One region of the Brevibacterium sp. OS20 genome, then DNA from elsewhere that is predicted to be linked to it. Evidence: predicted binding sites of a transcription regulator. Region 1 holds the regulator's gene; the other holds the start of a gene.
What was found. Region 1 encodes HspR, which represses chaperone genes until heat shock. Its sites were predicted from a motif close to AAGTTGAGTCNNNNNGACTCAACTT; they were not measured.
Positions count from the first base shown of each region.

Region 2: clpB (ATP-dependent chaperone ClpB) is a predicted target of HspR. The motif match lies at 6,285-6,309, and genes of this name have one in related genera.

Region 1 is NZ_CM166367.1:3,558,765-3,566,708, forward strand. Features, by position in the region: gene ACVZTU_RS15905 (lipoprotein 17-related variable surface protein) at 1-679, shown strand, start outside; gene ACVZTU_RS15910 (DUF1206 domain-containing protein) at 797-1,672, opposite strand; gene ACVZTU_RS15915 (heat shock protein transcriptional repressor HspR) at 1,822-2,262, opposite strand; gene ACVZTU_RS15920 (DnaJ C-terminal domain-containing protein) at 2,277-3,293, opposite strand; gene ACVZTU_RS15925 (nucleotide exchange factor GrpE) at 3,475-4,149, opposite strand; gene dnaK (molecular chaperone DnaK) at 4,149-6,011, opposite strand; gene ACVZTU_RS15935 (alpha/beta fold hydrolase) at 6,674-7,852, shown strand.
Region 2 is NZ_CM166367.1:3,737,687-3,745,630, reverse strand. Features, by position in the region: gene ACVZTU_RS16710 (CaiB/BaiF CoA transferase family protein) at 1-1,044, shown strand, start outside; gene ACVZTU_RS16705 (DUF5819 family protein) at 1,305-2,048, shown strand; gene ACVZTU_RS16700 (HTTM domain-containing protein) at 2,038-3,390, shown strand; gene clpB (ATP-dependent chaperone ClpB) at 3,617-6,223, opposite strand; gene ACVZTU_RS16690 (Na+/H+ antiporter) at 6,411-7,944, opposite strand, start outside.

The sequences.
Region 1 (7,944 bases):
AGGAAAGATCTCCGCAACCCTGAAGTTTGAGGGCGACGAGGCGCTTCCGGCCGGCGACTACTCCGTCTGGGGCGTCGACCAGGAGTCGGAAACCAACTCCCCGGCTCAGGACTTCGTCATCACCGAAGACGAAACCGAAGAGCCCACCGCTCCGGTTGAAGAAGCCAAGCTGACCGTCTCCCCCGAGTCGATCACGCCTGCTGACTTCGTCAAGGAAGACAAGGGCGTTACCCTCGCCGTCGAGAACTGCGAACCCGGTGAAGACGTCCGCTTCCTCGTCAATCCCAAGGGCGAGTCGAGCGTCACCGCCTTCGACAAGACCGTCCAGGCTGACGACGAAGGCAAGGCCAACGTCAACGTCTATGGCACCAGCGCCTCCAACGCATCGGCCTACGTCGGCGAATACGACGTCACCGTCACCTGCGGCGATGACGAACTGACCGGTGACTTCTCGGTCGAGGAAGACCCGAACGCCGGTGGCGGCGACGGCAATGAAGACGGTAACGGCGGAAACGATGATGGCGACAACGGAGACGCCGGCAACGGCGGCGACCTGCCCCGCACCGGTACCGAGCTGACCGGCCTGGTCGGCGGCGCCGGCCTCCTCCTCATCGGTGGAGTTGCAGTCGCCATGACCATGCGCCGCAAGAAGGTTGCCAAAGATCCCGCTGAGATCTGATAGCGACCGACTTGAGAACATGCCGGCTCGACTGAGGCGGGCGTGAGTCGAAGAAGGGCGCGAACCCAGTTGGGTTCGCGCCCTTCTTCTTTTCGCTGCAACAAAGCAGAAGACAGCTCATTCCATGCGGTCGTACCTCGAGCGCAGGGCGAGGAAGACCCCGTAGAGGACCAGGCCGAGACCCACGGCCAACAGCAGATACGGCCCGAACGGCTGATCGCGCATGCCCTTGAGCGCACCGTCGATACCAGTGAACTCCTCCGGATCACCGGTCGCCGCAGACACCACGATGAGGATGCCCACCGACAGCAGCGTCGCACCTTTGCCCAGATACCCGACAACACCGGTGAATCCGACGAGGAAGCGGGTGAACGCGCTGCGCGGCCGACGAAGCTCATCTTTCCACTTCCGGCGCAGACCATTGATACAGAACACGATGCCGATGAGCGCAATCACGGCGCCGGCAGCCATGAGGATATACAGTCCGCCCGGGGCCTTCGCCACGGTCGTCGAGGCCTGTGAGCTCACTTTGCCCGAGTCCGATCCTCCGCCGAAGACGAACTGGGAGAAGGTCGCGGCAACCACAACATAGGCAATGGCAGAACCGACCGTCGAGAAGAAGTCGATCCACTGTTTCCTCCCCTGCTTCTCCTGCGGGTCGCGAGTTCCGGCACCGCGCAGCGACGACGCACCGAAGAACGCGTTGACCAAGCACCACAACGCCATCAGCGCACAGCCGAGGAAGCAGATCACGATCAGCACCAGGCCGAAGGGCTGTGAAGCGATCTGTCCGACCGCTCCGGCCTGGTCGGCTTCGCCGCCGCCCTGCCCCAGGCCGATCGTCACGGCCGTCGCACCGAGGATCGCGTGGACCAACCCATTGGCAATGAAGCCCGCGCGGGCCACACGCTCGAACCAGCGGCTGTCCGCGGCTTCCTGAGCCGCCGAATCGGCACTGTCGGCGACCTGTCGAACCTTCTCTTTCTCGTTCACAGAGTCAGTGTCGCACAACACGTGTACTTTTCTGCGCCGCAATGAACTGGATTCGTCGAGCAACGCGAAAAGGCGGAGTGCGCACCGAAAGTTCGGTTCGCACTCCGCCTCGACGCTGTTCTCAGCGTCCCAGTCGGGCCTCGTCAGGATCAGCCGCGTCGGTACCGGTTGTACAGCACCAGAGCTCCCGGCTCAGGGCGACCCTGTGGGCGTCGTCCCCTCGAGATCGAGACGACGTCTCCGCCCACGGTTCCGGCCGCGAAGACACGCGCATCGCGTTCCTGCACCGACCGGCGTGCCCGAACCTCGTCCTCAAGCTCCTCGTTGCGGCTCTTGAGCGCATCGACCTGATTCTGCAGGTCGATGATCTTCTTGATCCCGACGAGGTTGACTCCCTCGTCCTGCGACAGCTGCTGGATCAGTCGCAGCTTGGCGATGTCCTTCCCGGAATAACGCCGGCCCCGGCCCGCAGTGCGTTCCGGAGAGACGAGACCCAGTCGGTCATACTGCCGCAGCGTCTGCGGGTGCATGCCCGCCAGATCCGCGGCCACCGAGATGACATACACCGCCGCACTCGATGAAATGTGCATTGTGATTCACCACCTCAGCTGGCCTTGGCTTTGTCCAGCAAGCCGGCGCGTGGGTCCTCACCTTCAGTGGCGGCCTTGAACGACTCGACCGCTTGCTTGGCTTCCTTGGACAGGTTCTTCGGCGCCACGATCTCGACTGTCGCCAGCAGATCGCCGGTGCCCTTCTTCGTCTTCACACCTTTGCCCCGCACGCGCAGGGTCCGTCCCGACGGTGTACCCGGTGCGACCTTGACCTTGACGGGCATCCCGCCCAGAGTCGGCACCTTGACCTCGGCGCCGAGGGCCGCCTCGTCGAAGCTGATCGGCAGATCCATCCGCAGGTTGTCACCATCGCGGGTGAAGACCGGGTGCGGGCTCACGTGCACGGTGAGGATGACGTCTCCGGGCTCGCCGCCGTTGGGGCTGGCCTTGCCCTTGCCGGCCAGGCGGATCTTCTGTCCGTCCTTGACCCCGATCGGGGTGCGCACGGTCAGCGGCTTCCCGCCGGGCATGTTCAGCTTCACCGAGGCGCCGTCGATGGCTTCGGTGAACGACAGCGTCGTGCTCGACTTGATGTCGCCGCCCTTGACCGGAGGCTGGTAGCCGCCGTATCCGCCGCCACCGCCGAAGCCTCCGCCGAATCCGCCGAGCAGATCCGCCAGGTCCGGGGGAACGTCTCCCCCACCGCCGTAGGTCGTGCGGGTCCGGGTGCGTCCGCCGCCTCCGAAGAGGTCGGAGAACACGTCGTCGAATCCGCCGCCGGCAGCCCCGCCGGGTCCACCGGAACCGGCGCTGAACCTGGCGCCGCCGCCCATGGCACGGACCTGATCGTACTGGGCCCGGGATTCCTTGTCGGAGAGCACCTGGTGGGCCTGGCCGATCTCCTTGAACTTCTCCTCGGCCTTCTCATCACCGGGGTTGGCGTCCGGGTGATACTTGCGCGCGAGCTTGCGATAAGCCTTCTTGATCTCGGCGTCGGAAGCATCCTTGGAGACGCCGAGGGTTTTGTAGAAGTCCTTGTCGAACCAATCATTCTGAGGTCCGGTATTCACCTGGCACCTCCTTTCCTTCCAATCAATCCTGTCATCAGGGTATTCACTTGTCCTCTCACAATCCGCATCCCCGGGGCGATGCCCCGAAGATCCGGACCGCCGCCGAGGCGGTTCCCCGGCCCCGCACGTCGGTGAACCGGCGTGCGGGGCGGGCGGCCGCCTCGGCGATCATGGTCGCTGCTCAGTCCTCCGGCTGCTGGACACCGACGCGGGCGGCGCGGATGATGCGCTCCCCGATCCGGTAGCCCGGCTGCATGACCAGGAAGAGCGTCGGATTCTCGACCTCATCCGAAGGCTGCTGCATGAGCGCCTCGTGGATGTTCGGATCGAACTCGTCGCCGACCTCTCCGTACTGTTCGACGCCGAGCTTGTTCAGCGATTCGACGAGCTTGTTCACGTGGGTCTCGAAGGGCCCGGTGACATCGCCGTTGTCGCGAGCGAGCTTGACCTCGTCGAGCACGGGAATCAGGGCCTCGACGACCTTGATCGTGCCGCCGAGCGCCGCACGCTCACGTTCGCGGTCGGCCCGCATCCGGTAGGCCGCATATTCGGCGTTGATGCGCTTGAGGTCGGCCAGGTATCCCGCTGCCTCAGAACCCGGTTCGGGCTCGGCCTCCGGCTCGATGTCCTCGAGACCCGAGGCATCGGACGGGATGTCCACACCGAGGTCGCTGGCATCGGCCGCGGCAGCCTGTTCGGCATTCGGGTCCGCGGTCGGCTCCTCGCCGGCCCCGGCCGAGGCCGACTGGGCGTCGGCCTCGGGACGGACCTCACCGGTGTTCGGATCGACCCGGCGCTTGTCACTGAAGGTGAAGCCTGGCTCCTCGGACGACTTGTCGTTGCCCTCGGCAGTCATTACTTCTTCTCCTCATCCTCATCGTCGACAACTTCGGCGTCGACGACATCGTCGTCTGCGCTCGCATCGGCTGCGCCTTCACCGGCAGCTTCGGCGCCTTCGGCACCGCCCTGCTGGCTGTAGATGGCTTCGCCGATCTTCTGCTGGTTCTCCACGAGCTTGTCGTAGGCGCTCTTCACGGCGTCGTCGTCTTCACCCTTGAGGGCTTCCTTGACGGCGTCGACATCGCCCTGCATCTCGGTCTTGAGCTCTTCCGGCAGCTTGTCGGCATTGTCGGTCAGCAGCTTCTCGGTCTGGTAGGCGAGGTTCTCCGCATTGTTGCGGACGTCGGCAGCCTCACGGCGCTTCTTGTCCTCTTCTGCGTGCTCCTCGGCCTCGCGGACCATGCGGTCGATGTCTTCCTTCGGCAGTGCGGAACCGCCGGTGATCGTCATCGACTGCTCGGTGCCGGTGCCCTTGTCGGTGGCCGACACGTGGACGATGCCGTTGGCGTCGATGTCGAAGGCGACCTCGATCTGCGGCACACCGCGCGGAGCCGGAGCGATACCGGTCAGCTCGAAGGTGCCGAGGTTCTTGTTGTCGCGAGTGAACTCACGCTCACCCTGGAAGACCTGGATCGACACGGAGGGCTGGTTGTCCTCAGCGGTGGTGAAGGTCTCCGAGCGCTTGGTCGGGATCGGGGTGTTGCGCTCGATGAGCTTGGTCATCACGCCGCCCTTGGTCTCGAGTCCGAGCGAGAGCGGGGTGACGTCGATGAGCAGGACGTCCTTGCGCTCACCCACGAGGACACCGGCCTGAACGGCGGCGCCGATGGCGACGACCTCATCGGGGTTGACGCCCTTGTTGGGCTCCTTGCCTCCGGTGAGTTCGGTGACGACGGCGGAGACGCCGGGCATACGGGTCGAACCGCCCACGAGGACGACGTGGTCGATGTCGCTGACGGAGACACCGGCGTCCTTCATGACTGCGTGGAACGGAGCCTTGGTGCGCTCGAGGAGGTCCTTGGTCAGGTCCTCGAACTTCGCACGGGTGAGGGTCTCATCCAGGTGGATGGGTCCGTTCTCGCTCATCGACAGGTACTGCAGCGAGATGTTCGTGCTGGTGGCCGAGGACAGTTCCTTCTTGGCCTGCTCTGCGGCTTCCTTGAGGCGCTGCAGAGCGGTGGCATCCTTGGTCAGGTCCACGCCGTAGTTGTTCTTGACCTGCTCGACCAGCCAGTCGACGATGCGCTGATCCCAGTCGTCACCGCCGAGGCGGTTGTCACCGGAGGTCGCACGGACCTGAATGGTGGAGAAGTCGTCTTCGTCCTTGCCGACTTCCAGCAGGGAGACGTCGAAGGTACCGCCACCGAGGTCGAAGACGAGGATGAGCTCGTCTTCCTTGCCGCGCTCGAGGCCGTAGGCAAGAGCGGCAGCAGTGGGTTCGTTGATGATGCGCGAGACGTTGAGGCCGGCGATCTCACCGGCATCCTTGGTTGCCTGGCGCTCAGCATCGTTGAAGTATGCGGGAACGGTGATCACCGCGTCGGTGACCTTCTCCTGCAGGTACTCTTCGGCGTCGTGCTTGAGCTTCTGGAGGATGCGGGCCGAAACTTCGGGGGCCGTCATCTTCTTGCCGCCGATCTCGGTGGACCAGTCGGTGCCCATGTGGCGCTTGACCGATGCGACGGTGTTCTTGATGTTCGTGACGGCCTGGCGCTTGGCGATCTCACCGACGAGGGAGTCGCCGTTCTTGTTGACTGCGACGACGGACGGGGTCGTGCGACCGCCTTCCGCGTTTGCGATGACCTTCGGGTCGCCGCCCTCGAGGACGGTGACGACGGAGTTCGTGGTTCCGAGGTCGATTCCGACTGCACGTGCCATAGTTTTCTCTCCTTACAGATCGTGAGTTCCTGCGACTCGAATGTGTGCGATCGGGCGGCTCCGGTTCTTGAGTCAGAACCACTCGACCGCACACATTGAGCCAACCGGACTCAAGTATTCTCTTCGAGGTTCCGACCGTCAAGTCGGCCTCATCAAAGTTGCGTACACCAGACTCAACTTTGCTGAGGATGGTTTTATTCCGGCGGGAGAGGATTTCTTTTCAGACAGCCGCTGTAGGTTCTCGGATTTCGTGTCGGAATCTCAATTTCGCGTCGGAGGCGTGTCGGTGTTCCCAGTTTCATGTCGGTGCGAGGATGCTGGAAACATGACAACGAAGACGTTGCTGGACACGGAACTGATGTACCTCACCGAGGAGGGCACATCGGTAGCCACCACTGTGGGCGCTGTGGACAGCACCCGACTTTCGAAGGGACTACCGGTCCGGTCGCCCAGATCATACGCGCGTCAACGTCACTACCCCGGTTTGTTTTGGTCCGCGACCACAAACGACCATATACCGTTCGAAAGCCGGTTAGAACTCGATCGATTGTGGTTGGCGGACTTCGAGTGGAAACCAAACCATGGGTCAGGTCAGAGTCAAACAAACCTTCAGCATTCCCTTCGTTTGACCTGAACCTCGGTTCAGGGGTGAAGCTTGAGGCATGAGTGAACGAGATGAGCTGTTTGGGATTGCCGAAGTCTCGGCACGGATCGGTCTGGAACCGGACACGATACGATACTTCGAGCGCCAGAGGGTCATACCGTCTCCACGACGCGACAGTGCGGGACACCGTCAGTACACGACGGCCGACGTCGAGTTGATCCGCATGCTGGTTCATCTCCGTGAGACGGGGATGCCTCTGGCTGATATCGCGCAGTTCACGGGCGCAGACAACAAGGTGGCTGATCTGGCCGGACTTCGAGTGGAGTTACTGACAGCCCATCGCCGTCGCGTCCAGGATAGGCGTGAGGAGCTCGACCGAGCGCTCGATGTAATTACGCGGAAGATCATGGATTTCAGCGATCGAATCACCGGTTCGGTGAACCTTCTCGAGCGAACAGATTGCACGATTGCGTTCGACGTCCAGGGGGAGGGGCCTCTGTTGTTTCTGGTCGGTGCGCCGGCGGGGCGGGCTGGTTTCGCACCGCTAGCGCATGAGCTTTCCGACCGTTATACCGTCGTCACCCATGACCCGCGTGGTGTCGGTGCCAGTCGTGCAGTCCTGGGGATGGCTGCACCCACGCCCGAGGTACTTGCCGAGGATCTTGCTGCGCTTGTTGACCGGCTCACCGGAGGGCCCGCCCTATTCGTCGGAACCAGTGGCGGCGCCGTGACGCTGTTGGAACTGGCCAAGCAGTATTCTGAAATGGTTGGCCGGGCCGTGTTGCATGAGCCGCCGCTCGTGTCCCTCGTGGCTGATTCGAAGCTAGCGGACAGAGCTGCAGCGGTGTTTGAAGCCGCGGAGGCTGATCCCCAGCGGGCAGTGCAGGAGTTCTTTGATCTCAGTGGCGCTGCCCACCATACGGGACCAGATCAGACACCTCCCGCCCATATGTCGATGCCCGAGCTACCTGCCGAGGAACTCGAAAAGAATCGCTACTTTCTAGGGCAGATGGCCGGTCCATCAGTCTTTTACGTACCCGATATTGAGGCCATCCGACGTGTTGCGATTACGCTGTGTGCAGGCTCACTGAGCCATCATCAACTCGCGCGGCGGGCAACCCAAATGCTCGCTGAACGTCTAGGACTGCCCCTAGTCGACATGCCAGGTAACCACCTCGGCGCAAGCTCAGAGCCGTCAGAATTCGCAAAAGACCTCAAGCGCCTGCTCGAACCCTGAGCACTACCCGCGGCCCTTCCTAGGCCGAACGGCCCAGGACCACGGCCCCGCTGGAGCTCTTGACCGTTGAGGCGGAATGCCCGCTCTCCCAC
Region 2 (7,944 bases), 180 kb from region 1:
ACGGTCATCAAGGTGGAGGGGAAGACCGGGGACGATACACGTCACTGGGCGCCGCCTCGGCGAGGGGATGATGCGACGTATTTCCTCACGGCGAACCGGAACAAGCACTCCGTCGTCCTCGATTTCAAGGACTCCGACGACCTCTCCTTCGCCCAGCAGCTCGCTGCTCGCGCGGATGTGCTCGTGGAGAACTTCAAGGCCGGGGGACTGGCGAAGTACGGCCTCGACTATGAGACGGTCAGCGCGGTCAATCCGGGCATCGTCTACGCCTCGGTGACGGGTTTCGGTCGCGACAATCCTCAGCCGGGCTACGATCTGCTCATCCAGGGTCTGTCCGGATTCATGTCGGTCACCGGCTCCGAGGAGTCGGGCCCGGTCAAGGCGGGTGTCGCTGTCGTCGACGTGATCACGGGACTGCATACGGCGGTCGGCATCCTCGGCGCGCTCAACCACCGCAAGGACACCGGGATCGGTCAGCTGGTCGAGACGAATCTGCTGTCCTCGGCGCTGTCCGGGCTGGCGAACCAGACCTCGGCATATGTGGCCGGCGGCGTGACTCCGCAGGCGATGGGCAATAAGCACCCGAGCCTCTACCCGTACCAGCCGATGCCCACGGCGGAGGGCCAGATCATCATCGCGTGCGGCAACGACAAGCAGTTCGCCCGGCTCGCCGAGGTGCTCGGCCACCCCGAATGGGCGACCGATGAACGGTTCGCGAACTTCGCCGACCGCAACGTCAACCGCGATGACCTCGAGCCCGAGCTCATCGCCGCGTTGAGTGAGAAGACGAACCAGGAATGGTTCGACATCCTCACCGAGGCAGGGCTGCCCTGCGCGCCGATCAACTCGATCGCTCAGGGTGTGGACCTGGCATCGTCGCTGGGACTCGAGCCCGTCGCCGAGGCGGGTCAGGGCGATCGCGTCATCCCCACCGTCCGCAACCCGATCCGGTTGTCCGAGACCCCGCCGAGCTACGAACTGGCTCCGCCGACGCTCGGCGATTCCACGGAAGCGGTCAAGGCGTGGCTGAGGGCGGCCGAATAGACCTCGGGCGTGCGCCGCGAATCGGCAAGTAATCGTGAGGAAGTCATCTTGCGCCTGATGACCGCGAATGATTCTGCCGCTGCCCGGGCGGGCAGTGCCACAGCTGAAGTACCCTATTGACTGTGCGTTGTCACCGAGAGATCTGCCAAGCGACCGATGAGGCGCGGGACCTGCGGTGACGGCAGTCGTATTCCCAAGAGAATTCCGGAACCGAGATGGACAATGAGTCGACCGAGGTCACACCTCGGAGACGTTCGGCGGTGAAACGGACCCTGATGGTCATCGCGATGGCGATCACAGGGTTCCATATCTTCGCCAGCTTCCTGTGGATCGCCCCTGCCTCGACGGCGAGGGAGGTGATTCCCGGTGACCTGCTCTCCAAATACATGATCCCGCTGTGGGGACAGTCGTGGAGCGTGTTCGCCCCCGAGCCGATCAACGGCGACTACTACTTCGATGTGCGCGCGGTGATCAAGACCGACAGCGGCGAAGAGATCACTCAATGGGTGCGGGCTACCGATGTCGAACTCGACCACTCGACATACAAGCTGTTCCCGCCGCGGTCGGCGGGGCTGGGCATCGGAGTGGCCTCGGACATCAAAGGTTCGTGGGAAGATCTGCCCGACGATCAGAAGGCGATCGTCAAACTCGACTACTTCAAGGGCGACGATTCCGTCGACCGGCTGGAGACGAAGCTGGGGGAATACGACGACCCGGAGAACGCGATTCCCGCCTACCTGGAGAGCGAACATCTGGCCACGGCGTATGCGACGCAGGTGGCGAAGGCCATCTGGGGCGACGACGTCCAGCGCGTCCAATACCAGGCCGCCCGTCAGAACGTCGTGCCTTTCGCCGAACGCAACGACAAAGACGCGAAGCGTCCGAACATCCAACCCGTCCCCGTGGGATGGCGCGCACTCGTCGTCGAAGATCATCAGTCCCAAGAGGAATTCACGAAGTACTTCTGTGCCTCGGACGAAGTGAGGTGCGTCGGTGAACAGTGATGACACGACCCGCACAGGCGGGGACGACCACGATGCAGAGGTCACTGACCAGCGGACCGGCACGGCCGCCTCGGCGCAGGGCCGGGTGAAGGACTCCGCGGGCCACGCGAACGCCGGCACCGCCTCGGCGCGGAAACCGGAGAAGGACCACGGTTCGGACTCCGCCGGCCGCGGAAACGATGGGACCGCCTCGGCGAGTGATTCGGCTCCTGAATTCGGGCTGGTCCCGGTGACGACCCTCGTGCGGACGAAGCTCGCGCAGGGGTGGAACTGGCTCGAGGAGATGCTCACCGGCCGGTACCACGCGACATACGGGCTGGCGGTGACACGGATCCTCATCGGATTCGCCGGTCTCGGCCTCATCCTCACGAACTTCAGCGCTCGGCATTACACCTTCGGTGTGGGATCGGCCTGGAACGGGGAGATCGCCGAACCCAAGAGCGATTTCCCGACCATCTGGCTCTTCTCCCTCTTCCACCGAGCGGTGACGACGCCGCCGCTGTTCACGGCGATGATGATCGGGCTCGCGCTGCTGGCGATCGTCATCATCCTCGGGTGGCGCACAAGGATCGTCCTGCCGATCTACCTCGTGCTGTGGGTGAGCTTCATCGAGCTCAACGACGGGGCAGGGGATCAGGGCGACAACGCCTACCGGATGTTTATGATCGCCATGCTCTTCGCCGATACGACCCGCAGATGGTCCCTCGACGCCAGGCGGCGCGCGCGGAACCCGGAGTTCCCGGACAACGACGGCGGGCAGTGGCGCTGGGCGCTCATCATGGCCAACAATCTCGCCATCGTCGTGCTCGCGTTCCAGGTGTGCGCAATCTACATGTCCGGCGGTCTGTACAAGGCCGGAGGCGAGGCCTGGCAGCACGGATTCGCCGTGTACAACCCGCTGCACACTCAGCAGTTCGGCACGTGGCCGGTGCTGTCGGACCTGATGACGGCGTGGGGGCCGATGGTCGTAGCGATCTCGTGGGGATCGATCCTCTTCCAGTGCGCCTTCCCGTTCATGCTGTTCAACCGCTACACCCGCATCATCGCGCTGCTGGGCATCCTGTCCTTCCACTTGGGCATCGCGCTGCTCATGGGCCTGCCGTGGTTCTCGCTGACGATGATCGCCGTCGATGCGATCTTCATCCGCGACCGTTCATTCGCGAAGGTCAGCGCCTATCTGCGGCATTGGTGGACCTCATCGGCCCCGCGGGGTGCTGGTGGGGATGGTGGTGGTTCCGCCGGTGGCCGCGGCGGTTCGGGTGCTCGCGGTGGTTCGGGTGCTGCCAAGGGCGGGTCTGCGAAGACTCGTACGCGGTCGTCCGCAGGCTCTCGCGGCAAGTAACCGTCGCGCATAGCGCTCAGCAACCGGCAGATGCTGAAATGGGACACCCTGCTCTGAAATTCTCACCGAAGAAAGTGAGCGATCCAGAGCAGGGTGTCCCATTTCTGTGCTGTGCCGCGCTGCGGTCAGCGAAACAGCCCAGTTTGAGTTGAATAGCCCATGTTCAAATAGGTGCTATTCAACTCAAACTGGGCTGATTCCGCGCAGCACGCCCCAGCCGGGAGCCTTACCGCTTGGGGCGCAGCTCCAGGCCGGTGGCCTCGGGGTCTTCGGGCAGGTTGACGACCACGGTGTCCCCGTCGACGATGTCGCCGGCGAGCAGAGCGCGGGCCAGCTTGTCGCCGATCTCGCGCTGGACCAGCCTGCGCAGCGGCCGGGCACCGAACGCCGGATCGTAGCCTTCGAGCGCCAACCAGTCCTCGGCTCCCTGAGTGACCTCGAGCGAGACACGACGGTCGGAGAGCCGGCGCGACATGTGCGAGATCTGCAGATCGACGATCGACGCGAGTTCGGTCTGGCTGAGCGCGTCGAAGAGCACGATGTCATCGAGACGGTTGAGGAACTCGGGCTTGAACGTCGCATGCACGACATCGAGCACCTTGCTCCGCTGCTCCTCGGTCGACAGGCTCTTGTCGACGAGGAACTGCGAACCGAGGTTCGAGGTCAGGATCAGGATGGTGTTCCTGAAGTCGACCGTGCGTCCCTGACCGTCGGTGAGCCGACCGTCATCGAGGACCTGCAGCAGGATGTCGAACACGGACGGGTGCGCCTTCTCGACCTCGTCGAGCAGCACGACGGAGTACGGGCGACGGCGGACCGCCTCGGTGAGTTGGCCGCCCTCGTCGTATCCGACGTAGCCCGGAGGGGCACCGACGAGGCGGGACACGGTGTGCTTCTCACCGTATTCGCTCATATCGATCCTGATCAGGGCCTTCTCGTCGTCGAAGAGGAAGTCCGCGAGCGACTTCGCGAGCTCCGTCTTGCCGACGCCGGTGGGTCCGAGGAACAGGAACGAACCGGTCGGGCGATCCGGGTCGGCGACCCCGGCCCGCGAACGGCGGATGGCGTCGGAGACCGCGGCGACGGCGTTCTTCTGCCCGATGAGACGCTCACCGAGGATGCCCTCGGCTCCCAGCAGCTTCTCGACCTCGCCCTGGACGAGGCGTCCGGCGGGGATGCCCGTCCACGAGGAGACCACCTCGGCGATGTCGTTGCTCGAGACCTTGTCCGAGACCATCTGATCGGAATTCGCTCCCGCCTCGGCCTGGGCCTCGGCGGCTTCGGCCTCGGCGATCTCCTTCTGCACGGCAGGGATCTCGCCGTAGAGCAGACGGGATGCGGTCTCGAGGTCCGTGTCGCGCTGAGCCTTCTCGGCGGCCGAACGCAGCTCGTCGAGCTTCGTCTTCAGCTCACCGACCCGGTTGAGGCCGGCACGCTGGGACTCCCAGGTGGCCTCGAGTCCGCGCAGCTCCTCCTCCTTGTCGGCGAGATCGGCGCGCAGGGCGCTCAACCGCTCGATCGACGCGGAGTCTGTCTCCTTGGCCAGGGCCATGTCCTCCATCTTCAGGCGGTCCACGGCGCGGCGGAGCTCATCGATCTCGACCGGAGCCGAATCGATCTCCATCCGCAGGCGGGAAGCCGCCTCGTCGACGAGGTCGATGGCCTTGTCCGGCAGCTGCCTGCCGGTGATGTACCGGTTCGACATCGTTGCGGCCGCGACCAGGGCGCCGTCGTTGATCGAGACCTTGTGGTGAGCTTCGTAGCGTTCCTTGAGCCCGCGCAGAATCGCGATCGTGTCCTCGACGCTGGGCTCACCGACGAAGACCTGCTGGAACCGGCGCTCCAGAGCGGGATCCTTCTCGATGTTCTCGCGGTATTCGTCCAACGTGGTGGCACCGATCATCCGCAGCTCACCGCGGGCGAGCATCGGCTTGAGCATATTGCCTGCGTCCATCGAGGAGTCTCCGCCGGCACCGGCACCGACGATCGTGTGGAGCTCGTCGATGAAGGTGATGATCCGACCGTCGGCGTTCTTGATCTCCTCGAGCACGGCCTTGAACCGCTCCTCGAACTCACCGCGGTACTTCGCGCCGGCGACCATGGCGGACAGGTCGAGGCTGATGAGCGTCTTGTCGCGCAGCGATTCGGGCACGTCTCCGGCCACGATCCGCTGGGCCAGGCCTTCGACGACGGAGGTCTTGCCGACGCCGGGTTCACCGATGAGAACGGGGTTGTTCTTCGTCCTCCGCGAGAGCACCTGGACGACGCGGCGAACCTCTTTGTCGCGGCCGATCACCGGGTCGAGCTTGCCTTCCCGGGCGACGGCGGTGAGATCGATGCCGAACTTCTCCAGCGACTGCATCGTCTCCTCGGGGTTCTCCGAAGTGACCTTCTTTCCGGCACGCAGTTCGGGCAGGGCCGCGAGCAGCGCGTCCCTGTTGGCCCCATTCGCGCGCAGCGCCTCACCGGCGCCGTCCTTGCCGGCCGCAGCGGCGAGCAGCAGGTGTTCGGTCGAGACGAACTGGTCGCCGAGGGCCGTCATCTCCTCCTGCGCGAGGTTCATCATCTCCAGGCCGGCGCGGGAGAGTCCCGGCTGGCTGACGGTGGAACCGCTGACGGTGGGGAATCCGCTGATCACGGACTCGATGGACCGCAGCACGGTCTGCGGCTCAGCACCGACCTTCGTCAGCAGGGTCGCGGCGAGCGAATCGGGCTGGCCGAGCAGGGCCGCGACGAGGTGGGCCGGTTCGATCTGATTGTTCTTCCGGGCGACGACGTCGTTGACCGCAGTCTGCAGCGCCTCCCGGGATTTGGTTGTCATCTGTGCGTCCATGTACGCATCTCCTTCTCAAATTCTGTGCTGATTTCAGCTCTCGAAAAGAACAACACCGGCAAAGTTGAGTCTATTCCGCTCAACTTTGAAAATCGAGAAGAACTTCGCCGAGGCGGCCCGCCCGGATACGTGTCCCTGTCCAGCCGGGACCGGCCCGGAAACCTGCCCGGCCGGGACTAGCCCGGCCCTACCTCGTGATGACCGACTGGAGGTCGAAGCGGTGGAGCACGCGGTCGGCGATCTCCGGATCGGTGCCGCGTTCGCGCCGGGCCTTGAGCACCTCGGCGCGCGCGGACTGCATGGCCTTCTTCTGCACGGCCAGCATCTGCTCCCGGTGTTCCTTGAACGCCATCGCCTGCTCCGAGCTCGCCTGGTCATCGGTGGTTCCGCTGAGCTGATCGTGCAGGACTTTGAACCTCGCCCGCAGGGGTTCGATGACGTCGTCGGGCAGACTGTCATCGTTCTTGATCTCGCGCATCGCAGCCTTGTAGGCACGCAGAGCGATGTCCCTGGTCGCCTGATGTTCCTTCTCCGCCTCGTCGTCGATGCCGAGGAGAGCGACGACGGTCGGAAAGCTCAGGCCCGCCAGCACCAGAGTGAGCAGCAGGACCACCGCGGCCGCGACGACGACATAGGACCGCCCGGGGAACGGGGCACCGGAACTCGTCGTGGCCGGGATCGACAGCGCCAAGGCGACCGTGGCGAGGCCGCGCATCCCGCCCCAGGTCATCAGCGTGGCATCGCGGACGCTCAAAGGTGCGGCATCCGGATCCTCCTCGCGTCTCTTGCGTTCGATGACAGTGCCGAGCAGCAGCCAGACGAAGCGGACGGCGACGACGATGAGAGCGATGAGCGCGCCGACGAGCAGCGCTCGCCCGAGGTCGGCGTGTTCGGATTCGACGATGAGACGCAGATCGAGGCCGATGAGTCCGAAGGCGATTCCGGTGATGAGCATCTCGAGGACCTGCCACGTCGAGTTCTGCGTCACCCGCTCCGCCGAGTTCCCCTCGACATCGCGGCGCCGCACTTCGAGGGCGGCCACGACGACGGCGATGACCCCGCTGGCGTGGAAGTGCTCGGCCACGAGGTAGACGCCGAAGGGCAGGACGAGCATGAGGGAGGACCGAGCGATCGTGTGATCGATCTTCTCCATCACCCACCAGGCGGCGAAGGACAGCACCAGGCCGACGATGATCGCCACGACGGCGGAGACGACGAACGACACGGCCAGATCTGCGTAGTCCACCTCGGTGCCGGCCAATACTGCGGCCATTGCGGTCTGGAAGATGACCAGGGAGGCGGCATCGTTGAACAGACCTTCGCTCTGCAGGGTCGACATGATGCGGCGGGGGATCGACACGGTGCTGGCCACGGCTTCGACAGCGACCGGGTCGGGTGGGGCGAGCATGGCGCCGAGCGCGATGGCCGCGGCGATGGTGATTCCGGGGACGAGGAAGACCGCGGACCCGGCGACGGCGGCCACGGTCACACCGACGAGAGCCACGGACATGCCGAGGATCGTGCGCCACCGGATCGCGAACAGCGCCCACGATGTCTTCTGTGCGGCGGCGAAGAGCAGGGGCGGCAGGAAGAGAGGGAGGACGAGCTCCGGATCGATGGCCACCTCGGCGAAGGTGGGGATGAACGCACCGGCGATGCCGATGAGGACCATGAGCGCCGGCCACGGGAGCTTGAGCTTCTGCCCCAATCCGACCACCACC